Regions from separate parts of the Amycolatopsis cynarae genome, predicted to be linked through region 2. Evidence: riboswitches for the same ligand, from Rfam matches in the RefSeq annotation. Region 2 holds a riboswitch; each other region holds the start of a gene.
What was found. A riboswitch is a leader RNA that binds a small molecule or an ion and turns the genes downstream of it on or off. The one in region 2 is predicted to bind S-adenosylmethionine.
Positions count from the first base shown of each region.

Region 1: it holds a riboswitch for S-adenosylmethionine, as region 2 does, so the genes downstream of both, thrC (threonine synthase) here and ORV05_RS01770 (methionine ABC transporter ATP-binding protein) in region 2, are expected to answer to the same signal.
Region 3: it holds a riboswitch for S-adenosylmethionine, as region 2 does, so the genes downstream of both, ORV05_RS21865 (aminotransferase class V-fold PLP-dependent enzyme) here and ORV05_RS01770 (methionine ABC transporter ATP-binding protein) in region 2, are expected to answer to the same signal.

Region 1 is NZ_CP113836.1:5,053,329-5,058,508, reverse strand. It holds gene ORV05_RS24170 (ComEC/Rec2 family competence protein) at 1-1,191, shown strand, start outside; gene thrC (threonine synthase) at 1,210-2,475, opposite strand; SAM riboswitch class I at 2,488-2,620, opposite strand; gene holA (DNA polymerase III subunit delta) at 2,735-3,709, shown strand; gene rpsT (30S ribosomal protein S20) at 3,807-4,067, opposite strand; gene ORV05_RS24150 (VOC family protein) at 4,285-4,665, shown strand; gene ORV05_RS24145 (DUF6346 domain-containing protein) at 4,655-5,180, shown strand, end outside.
Region 2 is NZ_CP113836.1:374,714-379,893, forward strand. It holds gene ORV05_RS01755 (TatD family hydrolase) at 1-43, shown strand, start outside; gene ORV05_RS01760 (resuscitation-promoting factor) at 310-1,719, shown strand; gene rsmA (16S rRNA (adenine(1518)-N(6)/adenine(1519)-N(6))-dimethyltransferase RsmA) at 1,826-2,686, shown strand; SAM riboswitch class I at 2,752-2,839, shown strand; gene ORV05_RS01770 (methionine ABC transporter ATP-binding protein) at 3,039-4,046, shown strand; gene ORV05_RS01775 (MFS transporter) at 4,078-5,180, opposite strand, start outside.
Region 3 is NZ_CP113836.1:4,579,649-4,584,828, forward strand. It holds gene ORV05_RS21855 (RluA family pseudouridine synthase) at 1-574, opposite strand, end outside; gene lspA (signal peptidase II) at 571-1,146, opposite strand; gene ORV05_RS21865 (aminotransferase class V-fold PLP-dependent enzyme) at 1,173-2,513, opposite strand; SAM riboswitch class IV at 2,546-2,660, opposite strand; gene ORV05_RS21870 (potassium/proton antiporter) at 2,724-4,202, opposite strand; gene ORV05_RS21875 (DUF167 domain-containing protein) at 4,310-4,576, opposite strand; gene ORV05_RS21880 (ArsR/SmtB family transcription factor) at 4,576-5,180, opposite strand, start outside.

The DNA.
Region 1 (5,180 bases), 2.8 Mb from region 2:
GCCGCGTTCCTGGTCACCGCGCCGGTCCTCGCCGGGATGGCCGGTGAGGTCAGTGTGGTGTCCGTCGCCGCGAACGTGCTCGCGGCGCCCGCGGTCGCACCGGCGACCGTGCTGGGTGTGGTGACCGCGGCGCTCGCCACGGTCTGGCCCGAGGCGGCCCGGCTGCCCGCCCTGGCGGCCGGGCCGGAAGCCGAATGGCTGCTCACCCTGGCCCGGCACGCCTCCCGGGTGCCCGGTGCGCTGTTGCCTTGGCCCGCGGGCTGGTGGGGTGCCCTCCTCGCGGCGGTGGTGGTGGCCTTGCTGGTGCTCGCCTTCCGCCGTCCGGCACTGCGGATCGCGCTGGCCCTGGTGCTGGTGTGCGTACTGCTCGTGGTGGTGCCGGTCCGGGTGATCGCACCACAGTGGCCGCCGCCGGGCTGGGTGGCCGTTTCCTGCGACGTGGGCCAGGGCGATGCGGAGGTCCTCGCCACGGACGATCCCGGCCGCGCCGTCCTGGTCGACACCGGTCCCGAGCCCGGCCCGGCCGACGCCTGCCTCGGCCGCCTCGGCGTCGACCGCATTCCCCTGGTGGTGCTGAGCCACCTGCACGCCGACCACGTCGGCGGCCTGGACAGCGTCTTCGACGGGCGCTCCGTCGGCGCGGTCGCGGTCGGGCCGGGACGGATACCCGGGTGGGCGTGGCGCCAGGTTGCGGAGGTCGCGTCACGGCACGGCGTGCCCTTGCTGGAACTGGACATCGGCCGTCGGCTCGACTGGCCCGGACTCACCTTGGAGGTACTCGGACCGCACTACGTGAACCCCCGCCAGGACGACGAAACCGACGGCACCGGGATCAACAACACCTCGGTGGTGCTGCGGGCGACCACCCGGGCCGGCCGGGTCCTGCTCACCGGCGACGTCGAACTCCTCGCCCAGAGCGCCCTGCTCACCGACGGCACCGATCTGCACGCGGAGGTGCTCAAGACACCACACCACGGAAGCCGCTACTCGCTGCCCCAGTTCTTCGCCGCGGTGTCCCCGCGGGTGGCACTGGTCAGTGCCGGCGCAGGCAACCCCTACGGCCACCCCAGTAGGTCCACAATGGACACACTGGCCGCGGGTGGTGCGCTTGTCGCCCGCACCGACACCGACGGCGACGCGGCGGTGCTCAGCCAGAAGGGAGAACTCGCGTTGGTGCGCAGGGGAAAATGAGCGTGCGGGCCCGTGCGGTCAGCTTTCGAGCGCCCGGCGGACGGCGTCGGCGTTCGGCGGCACTGTCGCCTTAGGACCGATCCGGCCCTCGACGGCGTCCAGTGTCTTCAGGCCGTCGCCGGTGATCAGCAGCACCGTCTCCGCCTCGGGGTCGAGCTTGCCGGTCTCGATGAGCTTCTTGGCGGTCGCCACGGTGACCCCGCCGGCGGTTTCGGTGAAGATGCCCTCGGTTCGCGCGAGCAGGCGGATGCCCTCGACGATTTCCTCGTCGCTGACGTCCTCGATCGCGCCGCCGGTGCGGTGGACCGTGTCGAGCACGTAGGGCCCGTCCGCCGGGTTGCCGATGGCCAGGGAGCGGGCGATGGTGTCCGGCTTGACCGGCTGCACCACGTCGTAGCCGTTGCGGAACGCGGCCGAGACCGGCGAGCAGCCGGTGGCCTGCGCGCCGAAGACCTTGTACGGGCTCTCTTCCACCAGGCCGAGGCTGCCCAGTTCGCGGAAGCCCTTGTCCACCTTGGTCAGCTGGGAGCCGGACGCGATCGGGACCACGATCTGCTCCGGCAGGCGCCAGCCGAGTTGCTCGGCGACCTCGAAGGCCAGGGTCTTGGAGCCCTCCGAGTAGTACGGGCGGACGTTGACGTTCACGAACGCCCACGTGTCGTGCTCGGCGGCGAGCTGGGTGGCGAGGCGGTTCACGTCGTCATAGTTGCCGTCGACGGCAATGAGGTCGCCGTCGTACACCGCGGTGGTGAGCACCTTCGCGCGCTCCAGCGAGGACGGGATCAGCACCACCGAGCGCCAGCCGGCCCGGGCCGCCGCGGCCGCCACGGCATTGGCCAGGTTGCCGGTCGAAGGGCAGGCGAGGGTGTCGAAACCGAACTCCCGCGCGGCGGCCAGCGCGACGGCGACCACGCGGTCCTTGAACGAGTGGGTGGGGTTGCCGGTGTCGTCCTTGACCCACAGCCGCTTCAGGCCGAGGGCCTTGGCGAGCCGGTCGGCACGCACCAGCCTGGTACAGCCCGGTTCGGTGTTCGGGATTTCCTCGACGTTCGAGGGCACCGGCAGCAGCTTCTTGTACCGCCAGATGTTCTTCGGCCCGGCTTCGATGTCCTCCCGGCGGACCCGGCCGAAGTCGTAGGCGACCTCCAGCGGCGAAAAGTCCTCGGCGGAAACGAACTCCGGGGCGAGCGGCTGGCGGTGGCCCTCCTCTTTGGAAACCAGTTCCACGGCGGGGCCCAGGTCCAGGGCGCGGCCGGTCGAAGCAGTCCTGAGGGTGGCAGTCATCGCGAGGTCCTTTCCTCATCTGTCCCGCCGGGGCGGGCCGGAATTGGCACCGTGGTCGTCAGCTACCTCGCGGAATCGAGATGACAGGCTGACGCCGGTTGCCGGGGCTTCATCGGGCCGTTCCCTCTGCCCCTCTGGATGAGCGGTATTCGGTTGTGTGCGGCGGCCCTTCCAGGCGGCACGCGCCTAACACCATACGACAGGGCGTTCTCGCGGCGCCATGCCCCTGCGGGGTTCGTCACCGTGGCAGGATCGTGGCGTGAGCTCGCCCGCGGTCCCGTCCCTTCATCTCGTCCTCGGCGAAGAGGAACTCCTCGTCGAGCGTGCCGTGCGTGCCGCGCTCGAAACGGCCAGGAAGACGGATCCCGCGGCGGAACTCACGAAGGCCAAGGCGGCCGAGCTCACCGTGCCCGGACTGGCCGAACTGGTCAGCCCCTCACTGTTCGCCGAGGGCCGGGTGATCGTGCTCGAGGCCGCGCAGGACATAGGACAGGAACTCGCCGACGCCGTGCTGTCCTACCTCAAGATGCCCGCCGAGGGTGTGGTGCTCGTCGTCGTCCACACCGGTGGCGGGCGGAGCAAGGCGGCCAAGGCGCTGCCCGCCGCACTGCGCAAGGCGGGCGCACAGGTCACCGAATGCCCGAAGATCACCAAGTCCGCCGAGCGGGAAATGTTCGTGCGCAACGAAGTCCGCCAGGCCGGGGGCCGGATCGAGCCGGGCGCGGTGGCCGTGCTCCTCGATGCGGTCGGTTCGGATCTGCGGGAACTGGCGTCGGCGTCGGCCCAACTGGTCGCCGACACCGGGGGCAAGGTGGACGAGGAGGCGGTCCGCCGCTACCACCGGGGACGGGCCGACGTGACCGGTTTCGCGGTCGCCGAGAAGGCCGTGGGCGGTGACCGGGCCGCCGCGCTGGAGTCGATGCGCTGGGCCGAGCAGATCGGCGTGCCGCACGTGCTGGTCGCGGATGCGCTCGCGGACGCCGTCCGCACGATCGCGCGGGTGTCCGCCGCGGGCCGCGGCAATCCGAACCAGCTGGCGGGCGAACTGGGCATGCCGCCCTGGAAGGTGCGCAAGGCACAGGGGCAGTCGCGCGGATGGTCCCCGGCCGGGCTCGCCGCCGCGATGGGCATCGTGGCCAGGGTGAACGCCGAGGTCAAGGGCCAGGCGGCCGATCCGTCCTACGCCCTCGAACGGGCGATTCTCGATCTCGCCGACGCACGCGACCGGCACTGACGGCACTGACCGGCACCGACATTTCCCCGGGCGGGCTGCGCAACGACGGAGGGCCCGCCGCTGCGTGGCAGCGGCGGGCCCTCCGGGATGCGTGAACTCAGAGCTGGTTGGCGCGCTTGGCCATGGCCGACTTCTTGTTCGCGGCCTGGTTCGGGTGGATGACACCCTTGCTGGCGGCCTTGTCGAGCTTCTTCGCGGCGGCCTGCTGCAGCTCGATCGCCTTGTCCTTGTCCCCGGCCTCGGCGGCTTCGCGGAACTTGCGGATCGCGGTCTTCACCGAAGACTTGATCGACTGGTTGCGCTGGCGCGCCTTCTCGTTGGTCGTGATGCGCTTGATCTGGGACTTGATGTTGGCCACGCGGGCACTCCTTCGATCTGCTTCCGGGATTCGCCGCCGTGTTCTCGTGGCCCCGGAAACCCGGGTTTCCTCCCTGGCGGAATGCCACACGGCAACGAGCGACAAGGCTACCAGCAGCGCGGGCAGGCCCCGTCGGCGCCTCGCTCGCCGCAGGCCGGGACGCGTGCCGGAATCGCCCCGATTGCCGCCTTGTCGCGCCGTGCGGTAGGGAGGACGCATGCAGGTGTTGAGCAGCCGGGTCCTGCTGCGGCCCGCGGATCCCCAGCGGTCGACGGCGTTCTACCGCGACGTCCTCGGCCTGGCGATCTACCGGACCTTCCCCGGAGGCACGGTCTTCTTCCTTGGGCAGGGCCTTCTCGAGGTTTCCGGGCACGGTGAGGGAGGCCCCGCCTCGAACGTGGTGCTGTGGATGCAGGTCCGGGATCTGGCCGACGCCGTGGCCGAGCTCGAAGGCCGCGGGGTGCGGCTCGACCGGGAGCCCCTGCTGGAGCCCTGGGGGCTGCGGGAGGCGTGGATCTCCGATCCGGAGGGGGTTCGCATCGTGCTCGTCGAGATCCCGGCCGACCATCCACTTCGGACCGACGTCCGTGGCGGGTAGGGCACTGCGGGCGCTGCTGTGGGGCGCCGGTTTCGTGCTGGCCCTGCTGACGCTGGCGACGGTGTCCCGGATGACGGCGGGCGGCGGGCCGGAGGCCGACCGGTTCGGGTCCGCGTCGGTGCTCGCGTGTGTGCATCACGGGCCGGTGAGCGCGTACGGCTTCGGTGACGTCTACGGCTGCGTCGCTGAGGTCCGGTGGGGCGATGGGGACGTCGAGCGGGCCGAATTCGCCCCAGGCGTGCTGACCCCGGGGGAGGAAGATGTCCCCGTCTACCGCGACGGGAGTGTCTACGGGCGCGACGGGGCGGTCTGGCCGGTGGTGCTCCGTCCGCTCGCCCTCGCGGTCGCCGGGGCTGCCGCCGCGGTGCTGGGCGCCGGGACCGCTTACGCCCTCGTCCGGGTGGCCCGCCCGGTTCCCGGCCCGCCGCAACCGGAGACCGGGCGGACCCGGGCCGGGCAGCAGCGGCTCGCCGGGCGGCGGGCGCAGCGGGACTGGCCGGTCACCCCCGCCGACC
Region 2 (5,180 bases):
CGCCGAGCGCGTGTTTCGACTCCCTTCCGTCACATCGAGTTGAACGCATTGCGACATTCGAGGGGGCCGAGAGGCCGGCTGGGGGAGTGACGAACACCACGAGATTCCGGGGGGTGTTTGCGCAACCCGGTGACGTCCGTTACTGTCCCGTGATCGTACCGCCCGATTAATCGATCGGTACACGTCCGCAGCCAAGTCAGTGCAGGTCGGGTTCGGGGATGACGCAGGCTGCGGGGCCGCTAGTGCGAAAGGGAACGACCTGCTGTGACTGCTGGTAGTAGACAGGCTCAGGCGCGCTTCGACGAGACGGTGGACTGGAACGGGTCCTCCCGCGGCGGAGTGGGCACCCTGGACTGGCCGGGTCCGGACAACGACTGGGACTTCTCCGACGACCTCGCCATCACCGAGCACGACGTGCGCACGGTGCTGGGTCCCGACGCCGACGATCTGATGGCCGAGGCCGAGATCGATGTCGACGAGTTGATCCGGCTCATCAACGCCGAAACGACGATGCTGCCCACGCTCGCGCTCCCGGACGAGGTGTCCGAGGACCGCACGGCGAGCAGTGAGGCGGGCGAGGGCGAGGAGGAGCCCGAGCGGGCTCTGGTCTCGGCCGTGAAGACCTGGAAGCGGCGGTTCCTCCGCGGCTCGGTCTTGGCGCTGCTGATCAGCCTGACCGGTGGCGGTGCGGCCGCGCTGGCGATGAACAAGAGCGTGACGGTCGATGTCGACGGTCACACGCAGACGGTGCACAGCTTCGGCAAGACGGTCGGCGAGGTTCTCGCGGACGCCGGTCTCACCGTCGGCGAACACGACGCCCTGTCCCCGTCGCCGCAGGCGCCGGTCGGTGACGGCGGTGTCATCAAGCTGGAGCGGGGCCGCCACCTGACCCTGGTCGTGGACGGTGTCGCGAGCGACTCCTGGGTCCGCGCGAGCAACCTCGCCCAGGCGCTCGACCAGCTCGGGCTGGCCAACCACTTCGGTCCCGGCACCTGGTTCTCCATGCCGAAGGACGGTGAGCTGTCGCTTTCCGGCGCCACCGTCGAGGTCAAGACCCTCAAGCACGTCACCGTCTTCGACGGCGACTCCGCGCCCCGCCAGGTCACCTCGACCGCGGTGACGGCGGAGGAGTTCCTCAAGGAGCAGAACCTCAGCCTGGGGCCGGATGACGCGGTCGACGGTGGTGTGCAGTTCAAGTTGGCCGATGGCGCCGAGGTGCACATCAGCCGCACCGGTGTTTCGGTGATCAACCAGGAAGAGGACGTCGACCCGCCGGTTCAGCAGGTCAAGGACTCGACCCTGGATGCGGGCAAGCAGGTTGTGGACGATCCCGGTGCGCCCGGCAAGCAGCTGGTGACCTATCGGATCACGAAGAAGAACGGCAAGGAAACCGCCCGGCAGCAGCTCTCGGTCAAGGTGCTGACCGATGCCAAGCCGAAGATCGTCCGGATCGGCACCAAACAGCCCGTCGTCAGCGACGGAGCGGCCTGGGACCGCATCGCGGCGTGCGAGTCCGGCGGCAACTGGGCGACCAACACCGGCAACGGCTACTACGGCGGTCTCCAGTTCGACCAGCAGACCTGGCTCGCCTACGGCGGCGGGGCGTACGCCCAGTACCCGAACCAGGCCACCCGCGAGCAGCAGATCGCGATCGCGACCAAGGTGCGCGACGCGCGCGGCGGCTACAGCGCCTGGCCGGTCTGCGGCGCCCGGGCCTGATCCGGATGACCCTGAAGGACACCTTCAGGGTCATGAACGCCCTCAAGGTCGCCTTGGGGGCACCGCCCTGGCCGACTCGGCCTGAACTGACAGTAGAGTTCCGGGCGTGACTACGCTGCTCGGGCCCGCCGAGATCCGTGGGCTGGCCGCCGAGCTGGAGGTGCGGCCGACCAAGAAGCTCGGCCAGAACTTCGTGCACGACCCGAACACCGTCCGGCGGATCGTGGAACTGGCCGGGGTCGCCCCCGGCGACTCCGTACTGGAGGTCGGTCCCGGGCTCGGCTCGCTGACCCTGGGCCTGCTGGCCGCGGGGGCGCGGGTGTCGGCCGTGGAGATCGATCCGGTCCTGGCCGGGCGGCTGCCCGCCACCGCCGCCGAACACGCGCCCGAAGCGGCGTCGCGGCTGACCGTGCTGACCCGCGACGCGCTGAAGCTGCGGGCGGACGAACTGCCGGTACCGCCGTCCACCCTGGTCGCCAATCTGCCCTACAACGTGGCCGTGCCGGTGGTGCTGCACCTGCTGGCCGAACTGCCTTCGCTGGCCAGTGCGCTGGTCATGGTCCAGACCGAGGTCGCCGACCGGATGGCGGCCGGGCCGGGCAGCCGGATCTACGGCGTACCGAGCGTGAAGCTCGCCTGGTACGGCCACACGCGCAAGGTCGCCCCGGTGCCCCGCTCGGTGTTCTGGCCCGTGCCGAACGTCGATTCCGCGCTGGTGGCCTTCGAACGGGCCGCCGAACCGGTCTCGACGGCCGATCGAGCGGCCGTGTTCGCGGTGATCGACGCCGCGTTCGCGCAGCGGCGCAAGACGCTGCGGGCCGCGCTCGCCTCGTGGGCCGGTTCGGCCGAGCGCGCGGGTGCGCTACTCCAAGCGGCGGGCGTCGACCCGGGCACCCGGGGAGAGCAGTTGACGGTCGGTGATTTCGCCCGGATCGCGGAACGTAGGGCCTTACCGCCGTCCGTGTGACCTTCGGATGTGATCTGTCCCCTGGGGCTTGCGCTTGCCTGGTCGCGTCCGTTCTACTCTTTACGTATCCATCCCGAGCGACTGAGAGACCTGGCTCGCCGAAGTCGCAGCAACCACCCGCCGGGCAGGTGCTACCGCCAGGATCGATGGAGGATTCTGTGTATCGCACGCGAATGCTCACCAGGCGCCGAGTCGTCGATGAGTGCCGCCGGAGCGTCTGCGCATGTCGTCGCTGACCGTTTTCACTAGCTGAAATTCGTTCACCCTTCGCCGACCGTCCACAATGGACGGTCCCTTGTGCTGACGACTGTTCGCGCCCGGATCTTGCCGGCGCTCGTCCTGTGGAGCTGTTGTGATCACTCTCGAAAAGCTGACCAAGTCCTTTCCCGGTAACCCGTCTCCGGTGCTCGCTCTGCGGGAAGTGAGCCTCGAGATCGGCGCCGGTTCGCTGTACGGCGTGTTCGGTCCCGCCGAGGCGGGGAAGTCGACACTGGCCCGCTGCATCGCGTTGCAGGAGAAGCCGGACCGCGGGACGGTGCGGCTGGATGGGCTGAACACGGCCGCGCTGGACGGCCGCAGGCTGCGCGAGGTGCGGCGCCAGGTGGCGGTGCTCAACCCGGTGCTGCACGAGGAGCGCACCGCGGCCGGGAACGTGGCCGCTCCGCTCGAACAGCTCGGGGTGGACGGCCCGCAGCGGCGGAGCCGCGTCGGACGGCTGCTCGACGTGGCCGGGCTGACGCAGCGTGCCGCGCAGCGGCCGGGTGAGCTGACCCCCGGGCAGCGGCGCCGGGTCGCGCTGGCGCGTGCCCTGGTCTCCGGGCCCGCCGTGCTGCTCGCCGACGACCCCACCGCCGGAGTGGCGCCCGAGGAGGCGGGCGGCGTGCTCGCCGTGCTCGACCGCGCCCGTGCCGAACTCGGGGTGACGGTGCTGCTGACCACCCAGGACGCGGGTGTGGTGCGCCGGGTCTGCGACGAGGTCGCGGTGCTGGACTCGGGCCGGGTCGTGGAGTCGGGCGCCCTGCTGAACCTGCTCGCCACCCCGGACAGCCGGATCGCCGAGACCCTGCTGCCCGCCGTCGAGACGCCGCGTGCCCAGGCCGCGAGCTACGACCGGGCGGCCGACGTGGTGCTGATCGGTTTCGCCGCCGTCGGTGCGCTGCTGCCGGAGGCCTCCACCCGGTTCGACGTCGACCTCGCCACCATCGGCGGCGGCCTGACCCGGGTCGGCGACACCCCGGTGGCGCGCTTCCGGGTCGGCGTGCGCGGCGGTCAGGCCGACGCGGCTCTGGCGTGGATCGGCGACCGCGGCGCCCACGTCACCCGGCTCGCCGACGGCCCGAAGCGCCTCGTCGCCGCCTGAGGCAGTGCCGTGAGGGGGTCCCTCACGGCCGTCAGGTAGCCGCCGGGGTGGCGGTCCGGGGGCGGGTGACGAGGGCGCCGATGGCGAGGGCCGCGAGGCCGACGATCGCACCGGCCCAGCCGTTCGCGACCGCGTAGCCGTGCACGGTGGCGCCGACCGCACCGAGTCCGGAGGCTGAGGCGGTCGCACTCGCCGCGATGGTGTTGAGCGACGCGGTGCCCAGTGAGGCTCCGGCCTGCTGCGAGGTGGTGATGAACGCCGACGCCACCCCGGCGTCTCGCTCGCCGACACCGACCGTGGCGATGTTCATCACCGTGGGCATCGCCAGCCCGGCCCCGGCGCCGAGGACGAGTTCGACCGGCAGGATCAGGCCCCAGTACGAGGAGGCCGGGCTCAGCTGGGTGAGCGTCAGCAGTCCCGTTGCCATCAGTAGCAGGCCGGTCACCAACAGCGGTCGCGGTCCGGTGCGGGGCAGGATGCGGCGCGTGATCAGCGTGGACACCAGCACGTTGCCCAGCAGGAACGGCAGGAACGCCAGTCCCGCGGTGAACGCGCCGTAGTGCATGATCGCCTGCAGCTGGTAGGTCAGGAACAGGAACATGCCGAACATCCCGAACGCGGCCGCGGCGATGCTCAGGTAGGCGCCGGTTCGGGTGCGGTCGGCGAGGATGCGCAGGGGCAGCAGCGGGTTGGCCACGCGGGCCTGCCGGAGGACGAACGCCGCCAGCAGCACCAGCGCGGTGCCGAGCAGCCCGAGCACAAGGCCGGAACCCCAGCCGCGAGTGGCCACTTCGGACAGTGCGTAGACGAGGGCGACGATGCCGCCGCTGCCGAGGAGCGCACTGATCCAGTCCAATCGCGTCTCGCGGTGTCCCGCCACGGAGGGCAGCACGAACCAGCCCGCGAGCCCGGCCGCCACCGCGACCGGGAGGTTGACGTAGAGGCACCAGCGCCAGTTCAGGTACTCGGCGAGCGCGCCGCCCGTGATGAGCCCGGCGGCGGCACCGGACATCATGATCGCGCTGTAGATCCCGAACGCCTTCGCCCGTTCCTTCGTCTCGGTGAACGTGATGGTGAGCAGGGAAAGCGTTGACGGTGCGAGCAGTGCGGCGAACACTCCCTGCGCGGCACGGG
Region 3 (5,180 bases), 3.3 Mb from region 2:
GGTCGATCGGCGCGTCGATGGTGCCGCGGGTCGGGTCCGGATGGCCCTGCACGACGGCGTGGTAGCCCTTGTCCACGGTGCGTTCCTTGAACGCGCGCTTGAGCACGGTGTAGGCGTGCTCGCTCTTGGCCACCACCATCACCCCGGTGGTCCCGGCGTCCAGCCGGTGCACCACGCCCTGCCGCTCCGCGGCACCGGAGGTGGAGATGCGCAGCCCGGCGGCGGCCAGCCCGCCGACCACGGTGGGCCCGGTCCAGCCCGGGCTGGGGTGCACCGCCACGCCGACCGGCTTGGACACCACCACGATGTCGTCGTCGTCGTGGAGGATGCGCAGGCCCTCGACGGGCTCCGCGACCACCTGGACGTGGTTCTCCGGCTCCGGCAGCGTGACCTCGAGCAGCCCGCCCGCGGTCAGCCGGTCGGACTTGCCCGCCGGGTGCCCGTCGAGCAGCACCTCACCGGCTTCGGCGAGTTCGGCCACCACCGTCCGGGACAGCCCCAGCAGCTTGGCGAGCCCGGCGTCCACGCGCATCCCGTCGAGCCCGTCGGGGACGGGCAGCATCCGCGCCGTCATTTGCGGCCCCGGACGGTTCCGTCGTAGTCGCGGCCCAGCACCGACAGCAGCACGATCAGGGCGCCGCCCACGCAGATGCACGAATCCGCCACGTTGAACACCGGGAAGGCCTCGGCGTTGGGGGCGAACACGGAGATGAAGTCGACCACGTGCCCGCGCAGCGGGCCCGGCGCGCGGAAGAGGCGGTCGATCAGGTTGCCCAGTGCGCCGGCGAGCACCAGGCCGAGCCCGACCGCCCAGCCCGCCGAGCGCAGGCGACCGGCGAACCAGATGAGGGTGCCCACCACGGCGATCGCCACCAGCGCCAGCACCCAGGTCATCCCGGTGGCCATGGAGAAGGCCGCACCGGGGTTACGGACGAGCTGGAGGTAGACCAGGCCGCCGAGGAGCTTCACCGGCTCCCGTCCCTCCAAATTGGACACGACGAGGACCTTGGTGAGGATGTCGAGCGCGACCGCCGCAAGGGCGACGGCGGCGAGCAGACCCACCCGCCGCTTCGGCGCCTGCGGGGCCGGTTCCTCCCCGGAGCTGGTCTCGGGCTGCGATCGGTTTTCGGTGCTCACCCGGACCATTGTCCACGCCGGGCCGTCCGCCCTGCTCACCCGGCCAGGAACGGGGGCAGCGGGCGCGGGTCCGGCACGGGCGCCCAGCGCCCGGCGGGGCGGCCGTAGGTCCAGCGGGCACCCCGCGCGACGATCTGCCGCAGCGCCAGCACCAGCCGGTCGATGTGCTCTTCGGTGGTGCCCAGGCCCAGGCTCACCCGCACCGCCTGCGCGCCCTGCCCGGCCAGCCTGCGGGTGGCGATGTGCGCGCAGAACGCGCCGTCCCGCACACCGATGCCGTATTCGGCCGACAGCACCGCCGACAGCCAGCCCGGTTCGAAGCCGTCGAGGGTGAAGCTCACGGTACCGGTCCGGTCACTCTCGTCGTCGAACAACCGCAGTTCGGCCAGCCCCGGCACGGCGGCCAGCCCGGCCCGCAGGCGCTCCAGCAGCGCGTGCTCGTGCGCCTCCAACGCGTCCCAGTGCGCCCCGAGCTGCTCGCAGGCGACCGCGAGGGCATGGACGCCGACGATGTTGGGTGAACCGGCCTCGTGCCGTTCCGGGCCGGTGTGCCAGGTGACGCCGACCCCGGTCTCGTGCCGGGTGACGGCCTTGGTGGCGCCGCCACCGGCCAGATACGGCGTGGCGGCGCGCAGCCAGTCGGCGCGGCCGATCAGGGCGCCCGCCCCGAACGGCGCGTACAGCTTGTGGCCCGACAGCACGACGTAGTCGACGTCGAGGCCGGTCAGCGAGATCGGGCGGTGCGGGGCGAGCTGCGCCGCGTCCAGTGCGGTGCGGGCGCCGTGCCGCCGGGCGACCGCGGCGATCTCGGCCACCGGCAGGGTTTCCCCGGTCACGTTCGACGCGCCGGTCAGCACCACCAGCCGCGGCCCGGCCGGGCAGCCCGCCAGCGCCCGCTCCACCGCGGCGACGGCCGCGAGCCGGGTGCGTGGCGCCGGGATGCGGACCACGTTCGGGCCGCGCCACGGCAGCAGCGCCGCATGGTGCTCGGTGTCGAACAGCACCACCGAGGTGTGCCGGGGCAGGGCGCGCGCCAACAGGTTCAGGGCGTCGGTGGTGTTGCGGGTGAAGATCACGGTGTCCCGGTCGCGCGCGCCGGCGAACTTCCGCAGCACCTCCCGTGCCCGCTCATAGACCCTTGTGGACACTTGCGAGGCGAAACCGGCGCCGCGGTGGGCACTGGCGTACCACGGCAGGAAGGCGTCCACGGCGTCGCGGACCGCGGCCAGGCACGGCGCGCTGGCCGCGTGGTCGAGATTGGCGTAGCCGGTCTCTCCCCCGGTCACCAGCGGGACGCGGGTGCCCAGCACGGCCGGGATGTCCTGCCGGACACGGATTTCGGTGCTGTCGATGGTGCTGCCGACGGTGAGCGTCACGACGTCTCCTGGACGACCCAGGGACCCCGGGGGGTCCGCGCTTGCCCGCCGCACCGCGCGGCGGACCAGGTCCTCACCCGGGGCACCCCACCGCGGTAGGAGGGTTGCCGGCCAGCGAGCCGGGGCTTCGCGCTGGCACTCATGACCTGTGGGCAGCCTAGCCGAATGGGCCGGGACGAGGCGACCGGCGACCGGATGGTGGGACGGCGGTCAGCGGCCCGATTCGCCGCGCCAGCGCGCCAGCGGGCCCGCCCGGTCCACCGCGCGCAGCCGCCGCTCGGCGGTTTCGAGCGCCGATTCGGTGGCCACCACCAGCAACTGGTCGCCCTCCTGCAGCCGGGTGGTCCGCTGCGGGGTGAAGCTCTTCCCGTCGCGCACGATCAGGCTCAGCGACGCCCCCGCGGGCAGGCGCAGCTCGGTGAGGTAGACGCCGTGCAGCCGGGATCCCCGCTGGATGCGGACCTGCAGCAGCGCCGCCTGGAGCTCGTCCAACGCCGCGGAGTCCACCTCGATCTCCTTCGGCTCGGTCTCGGCGGACAGGCCGAGCACCCCCGCCAGCCTGCTCAGCGTCGTGCCCTGCACCAGGGTGAGCACGACGACCAGCACGAACACCGCGTCCACCAGCCGCTCCGCGTCCGGCAGGCCGAGGGCGAGCGGGATCATGGCGAGCACGATGGGCACCGCCCCGCGCAGTCCCGCCCAGGACAGGAACACCTGCTCCCGCCAGGGAACGCGGAACGGCAGTTGCGACACCAGCACCGACAGCGGCCGGGCGAGCAGCAGCACCACCGCGCCCGCCACCAGGCCCGGCACCACCGCGTACAGCAGGCGTTCCGGGGTGGCAAACAGGCCGAGCAGCACGAACAGCCCGATCTGCGCGAGCCAGCCCATGCCCTCGGCGAAGGACACCGTGTCGGAACGGTGCGGCAGGCGGGCGTTGCCCAGGATCAGCGCGGCGACGTAGGTGGCGAGCAGTCCCGACGCGTGGGCGAACTGGCCGCAGGCGTAGGCGACCACGCACATCGCGACCGTCGCGAGTGGATAGAGACCGGTGGCGGGCAATGCGGCGCGCCGCAGGGCCCACGCCCCCAGCCAGCCCAGTGCCGCCCCCACCGCGAGACCGGCCAGTAGTTCGTAGACCACCAGCAGGGGCAGCGTCCAGTCCAGCCGCGAACCCTCGGCGAGCACGACCACGGCGATGTAGGCCGGGGCGTCGTTGAGGCCGGACTCGATCTCCAGCGCGCCCACCAGCCGCCGCCGGATGCCGAGCGTGCGCAGCACCGAGAACACGGCGGCCGAGTCGGTGGAGGCGAGCACGGCACCCCACAGCAGAGCCATGCGCCAGTCCAGGCCCAGCAGCCAGTGCAGTGCCGCCCCGGTGATCGCCACGCTCAACCCAACGGCCACAGTGGACAGAGCGATTCCCTGCGCCAGCGCGGGTTTGACCGACGACCAGCGTGTGGTCAGGCCGCCTTCGGTGAGGATCAGCACCAGTGCGGCGAGTCCGAGCGACTGGGTCAGCGTGGGATCGGTGAGCTGGATACCGAAACCGGCCTTGCCGAGCAGCACCCCGAGCAGCAGGTAGAGCAGCAGCGAGGGAAGGCCGACCCGGGTGGAGAGCCGGACCGCGAGCACGGAGGCCAGCAACACGGCCGCGCCCAGCCCCAGCACGACCGGAAGTTCCGCCACCGCACCTCCCCTGCCGACCCGCCTCCCTTCAAGGATAAGGGTTCGGCAATACGTCCCGGATTCGGCCCGGGCGCGCCGGAAAGACCGCCATCGGCCGTCCGAAGTGGTCAGCTCCGGCGAAGGGAGTCCAGCAGCTCACCCAGTCCGGGCGGCGCGTCGGCCAGTTCGATCAGCTTCTCGCGCGCGCGTTCACCGCGTACCACCACGATGTCGCGGCTGCGCACGCCCAAGGCCTTGGCCAGCACCTTGCACACCGCCTCGTTGGCCTTGCCCTCCACCGCGGGTGCCTTCACCGACACGATCAGCGCACCGCCGTGTTCCCCGCCGACCGCATCCCGTTTCGCACCCGGTTTCACGCGGATCGTGAAGCGCATCAGGCGGTCACCGCCCCGGCGAGCACCGTTTCCCCGACACCGAGGCGGGCGAACGGCCCGGTCCGGCGGAGGACGATCGCGCGGTGCGGTTTCCGGTCCAGCCAGCCCTCGGCCACGGCGTGGCCGAGCAGCGCCGCTCCCAGCGCCCCGCCGAAGTGCTCACGGCGCTCTGTCCAATCCAGACACTCCCGCAGCAGCGGCCGGTCCCGGGGCGCGGGCACCGGCACGCCCAGCTCCGCCAGCACCTCGCGCCCCCGCGCGGTCAGCGTCAACCCGGAAGCGAGATCGACCAGCCCAGTGCGCAGCATGCCGTCGCGGACGGCCACCCCCAGTGCACCGGCGAGATGGTCGTAGCAGGTGCGCGCGAACGACAGCCTGCGCGCCCGCACCGACTCGCGCAGGCCCTGCACCGGCCTTCGTTCGGCGTGCTGCGCCAGCTGCTCGATGAGCTCGGCCACCTGCGGGTCGGTGATCCGCACGTAGCTGTGCCGTCCCTGGCGGGCCCCCGTGACGAAACCGGCGTCCCGCAACCGCGTGACGTGCTCGCTCGCCGTGGACGGACTGATCCCGGCCGCCTTGGCCAGCTCCCCCACGGTCCAGGCGC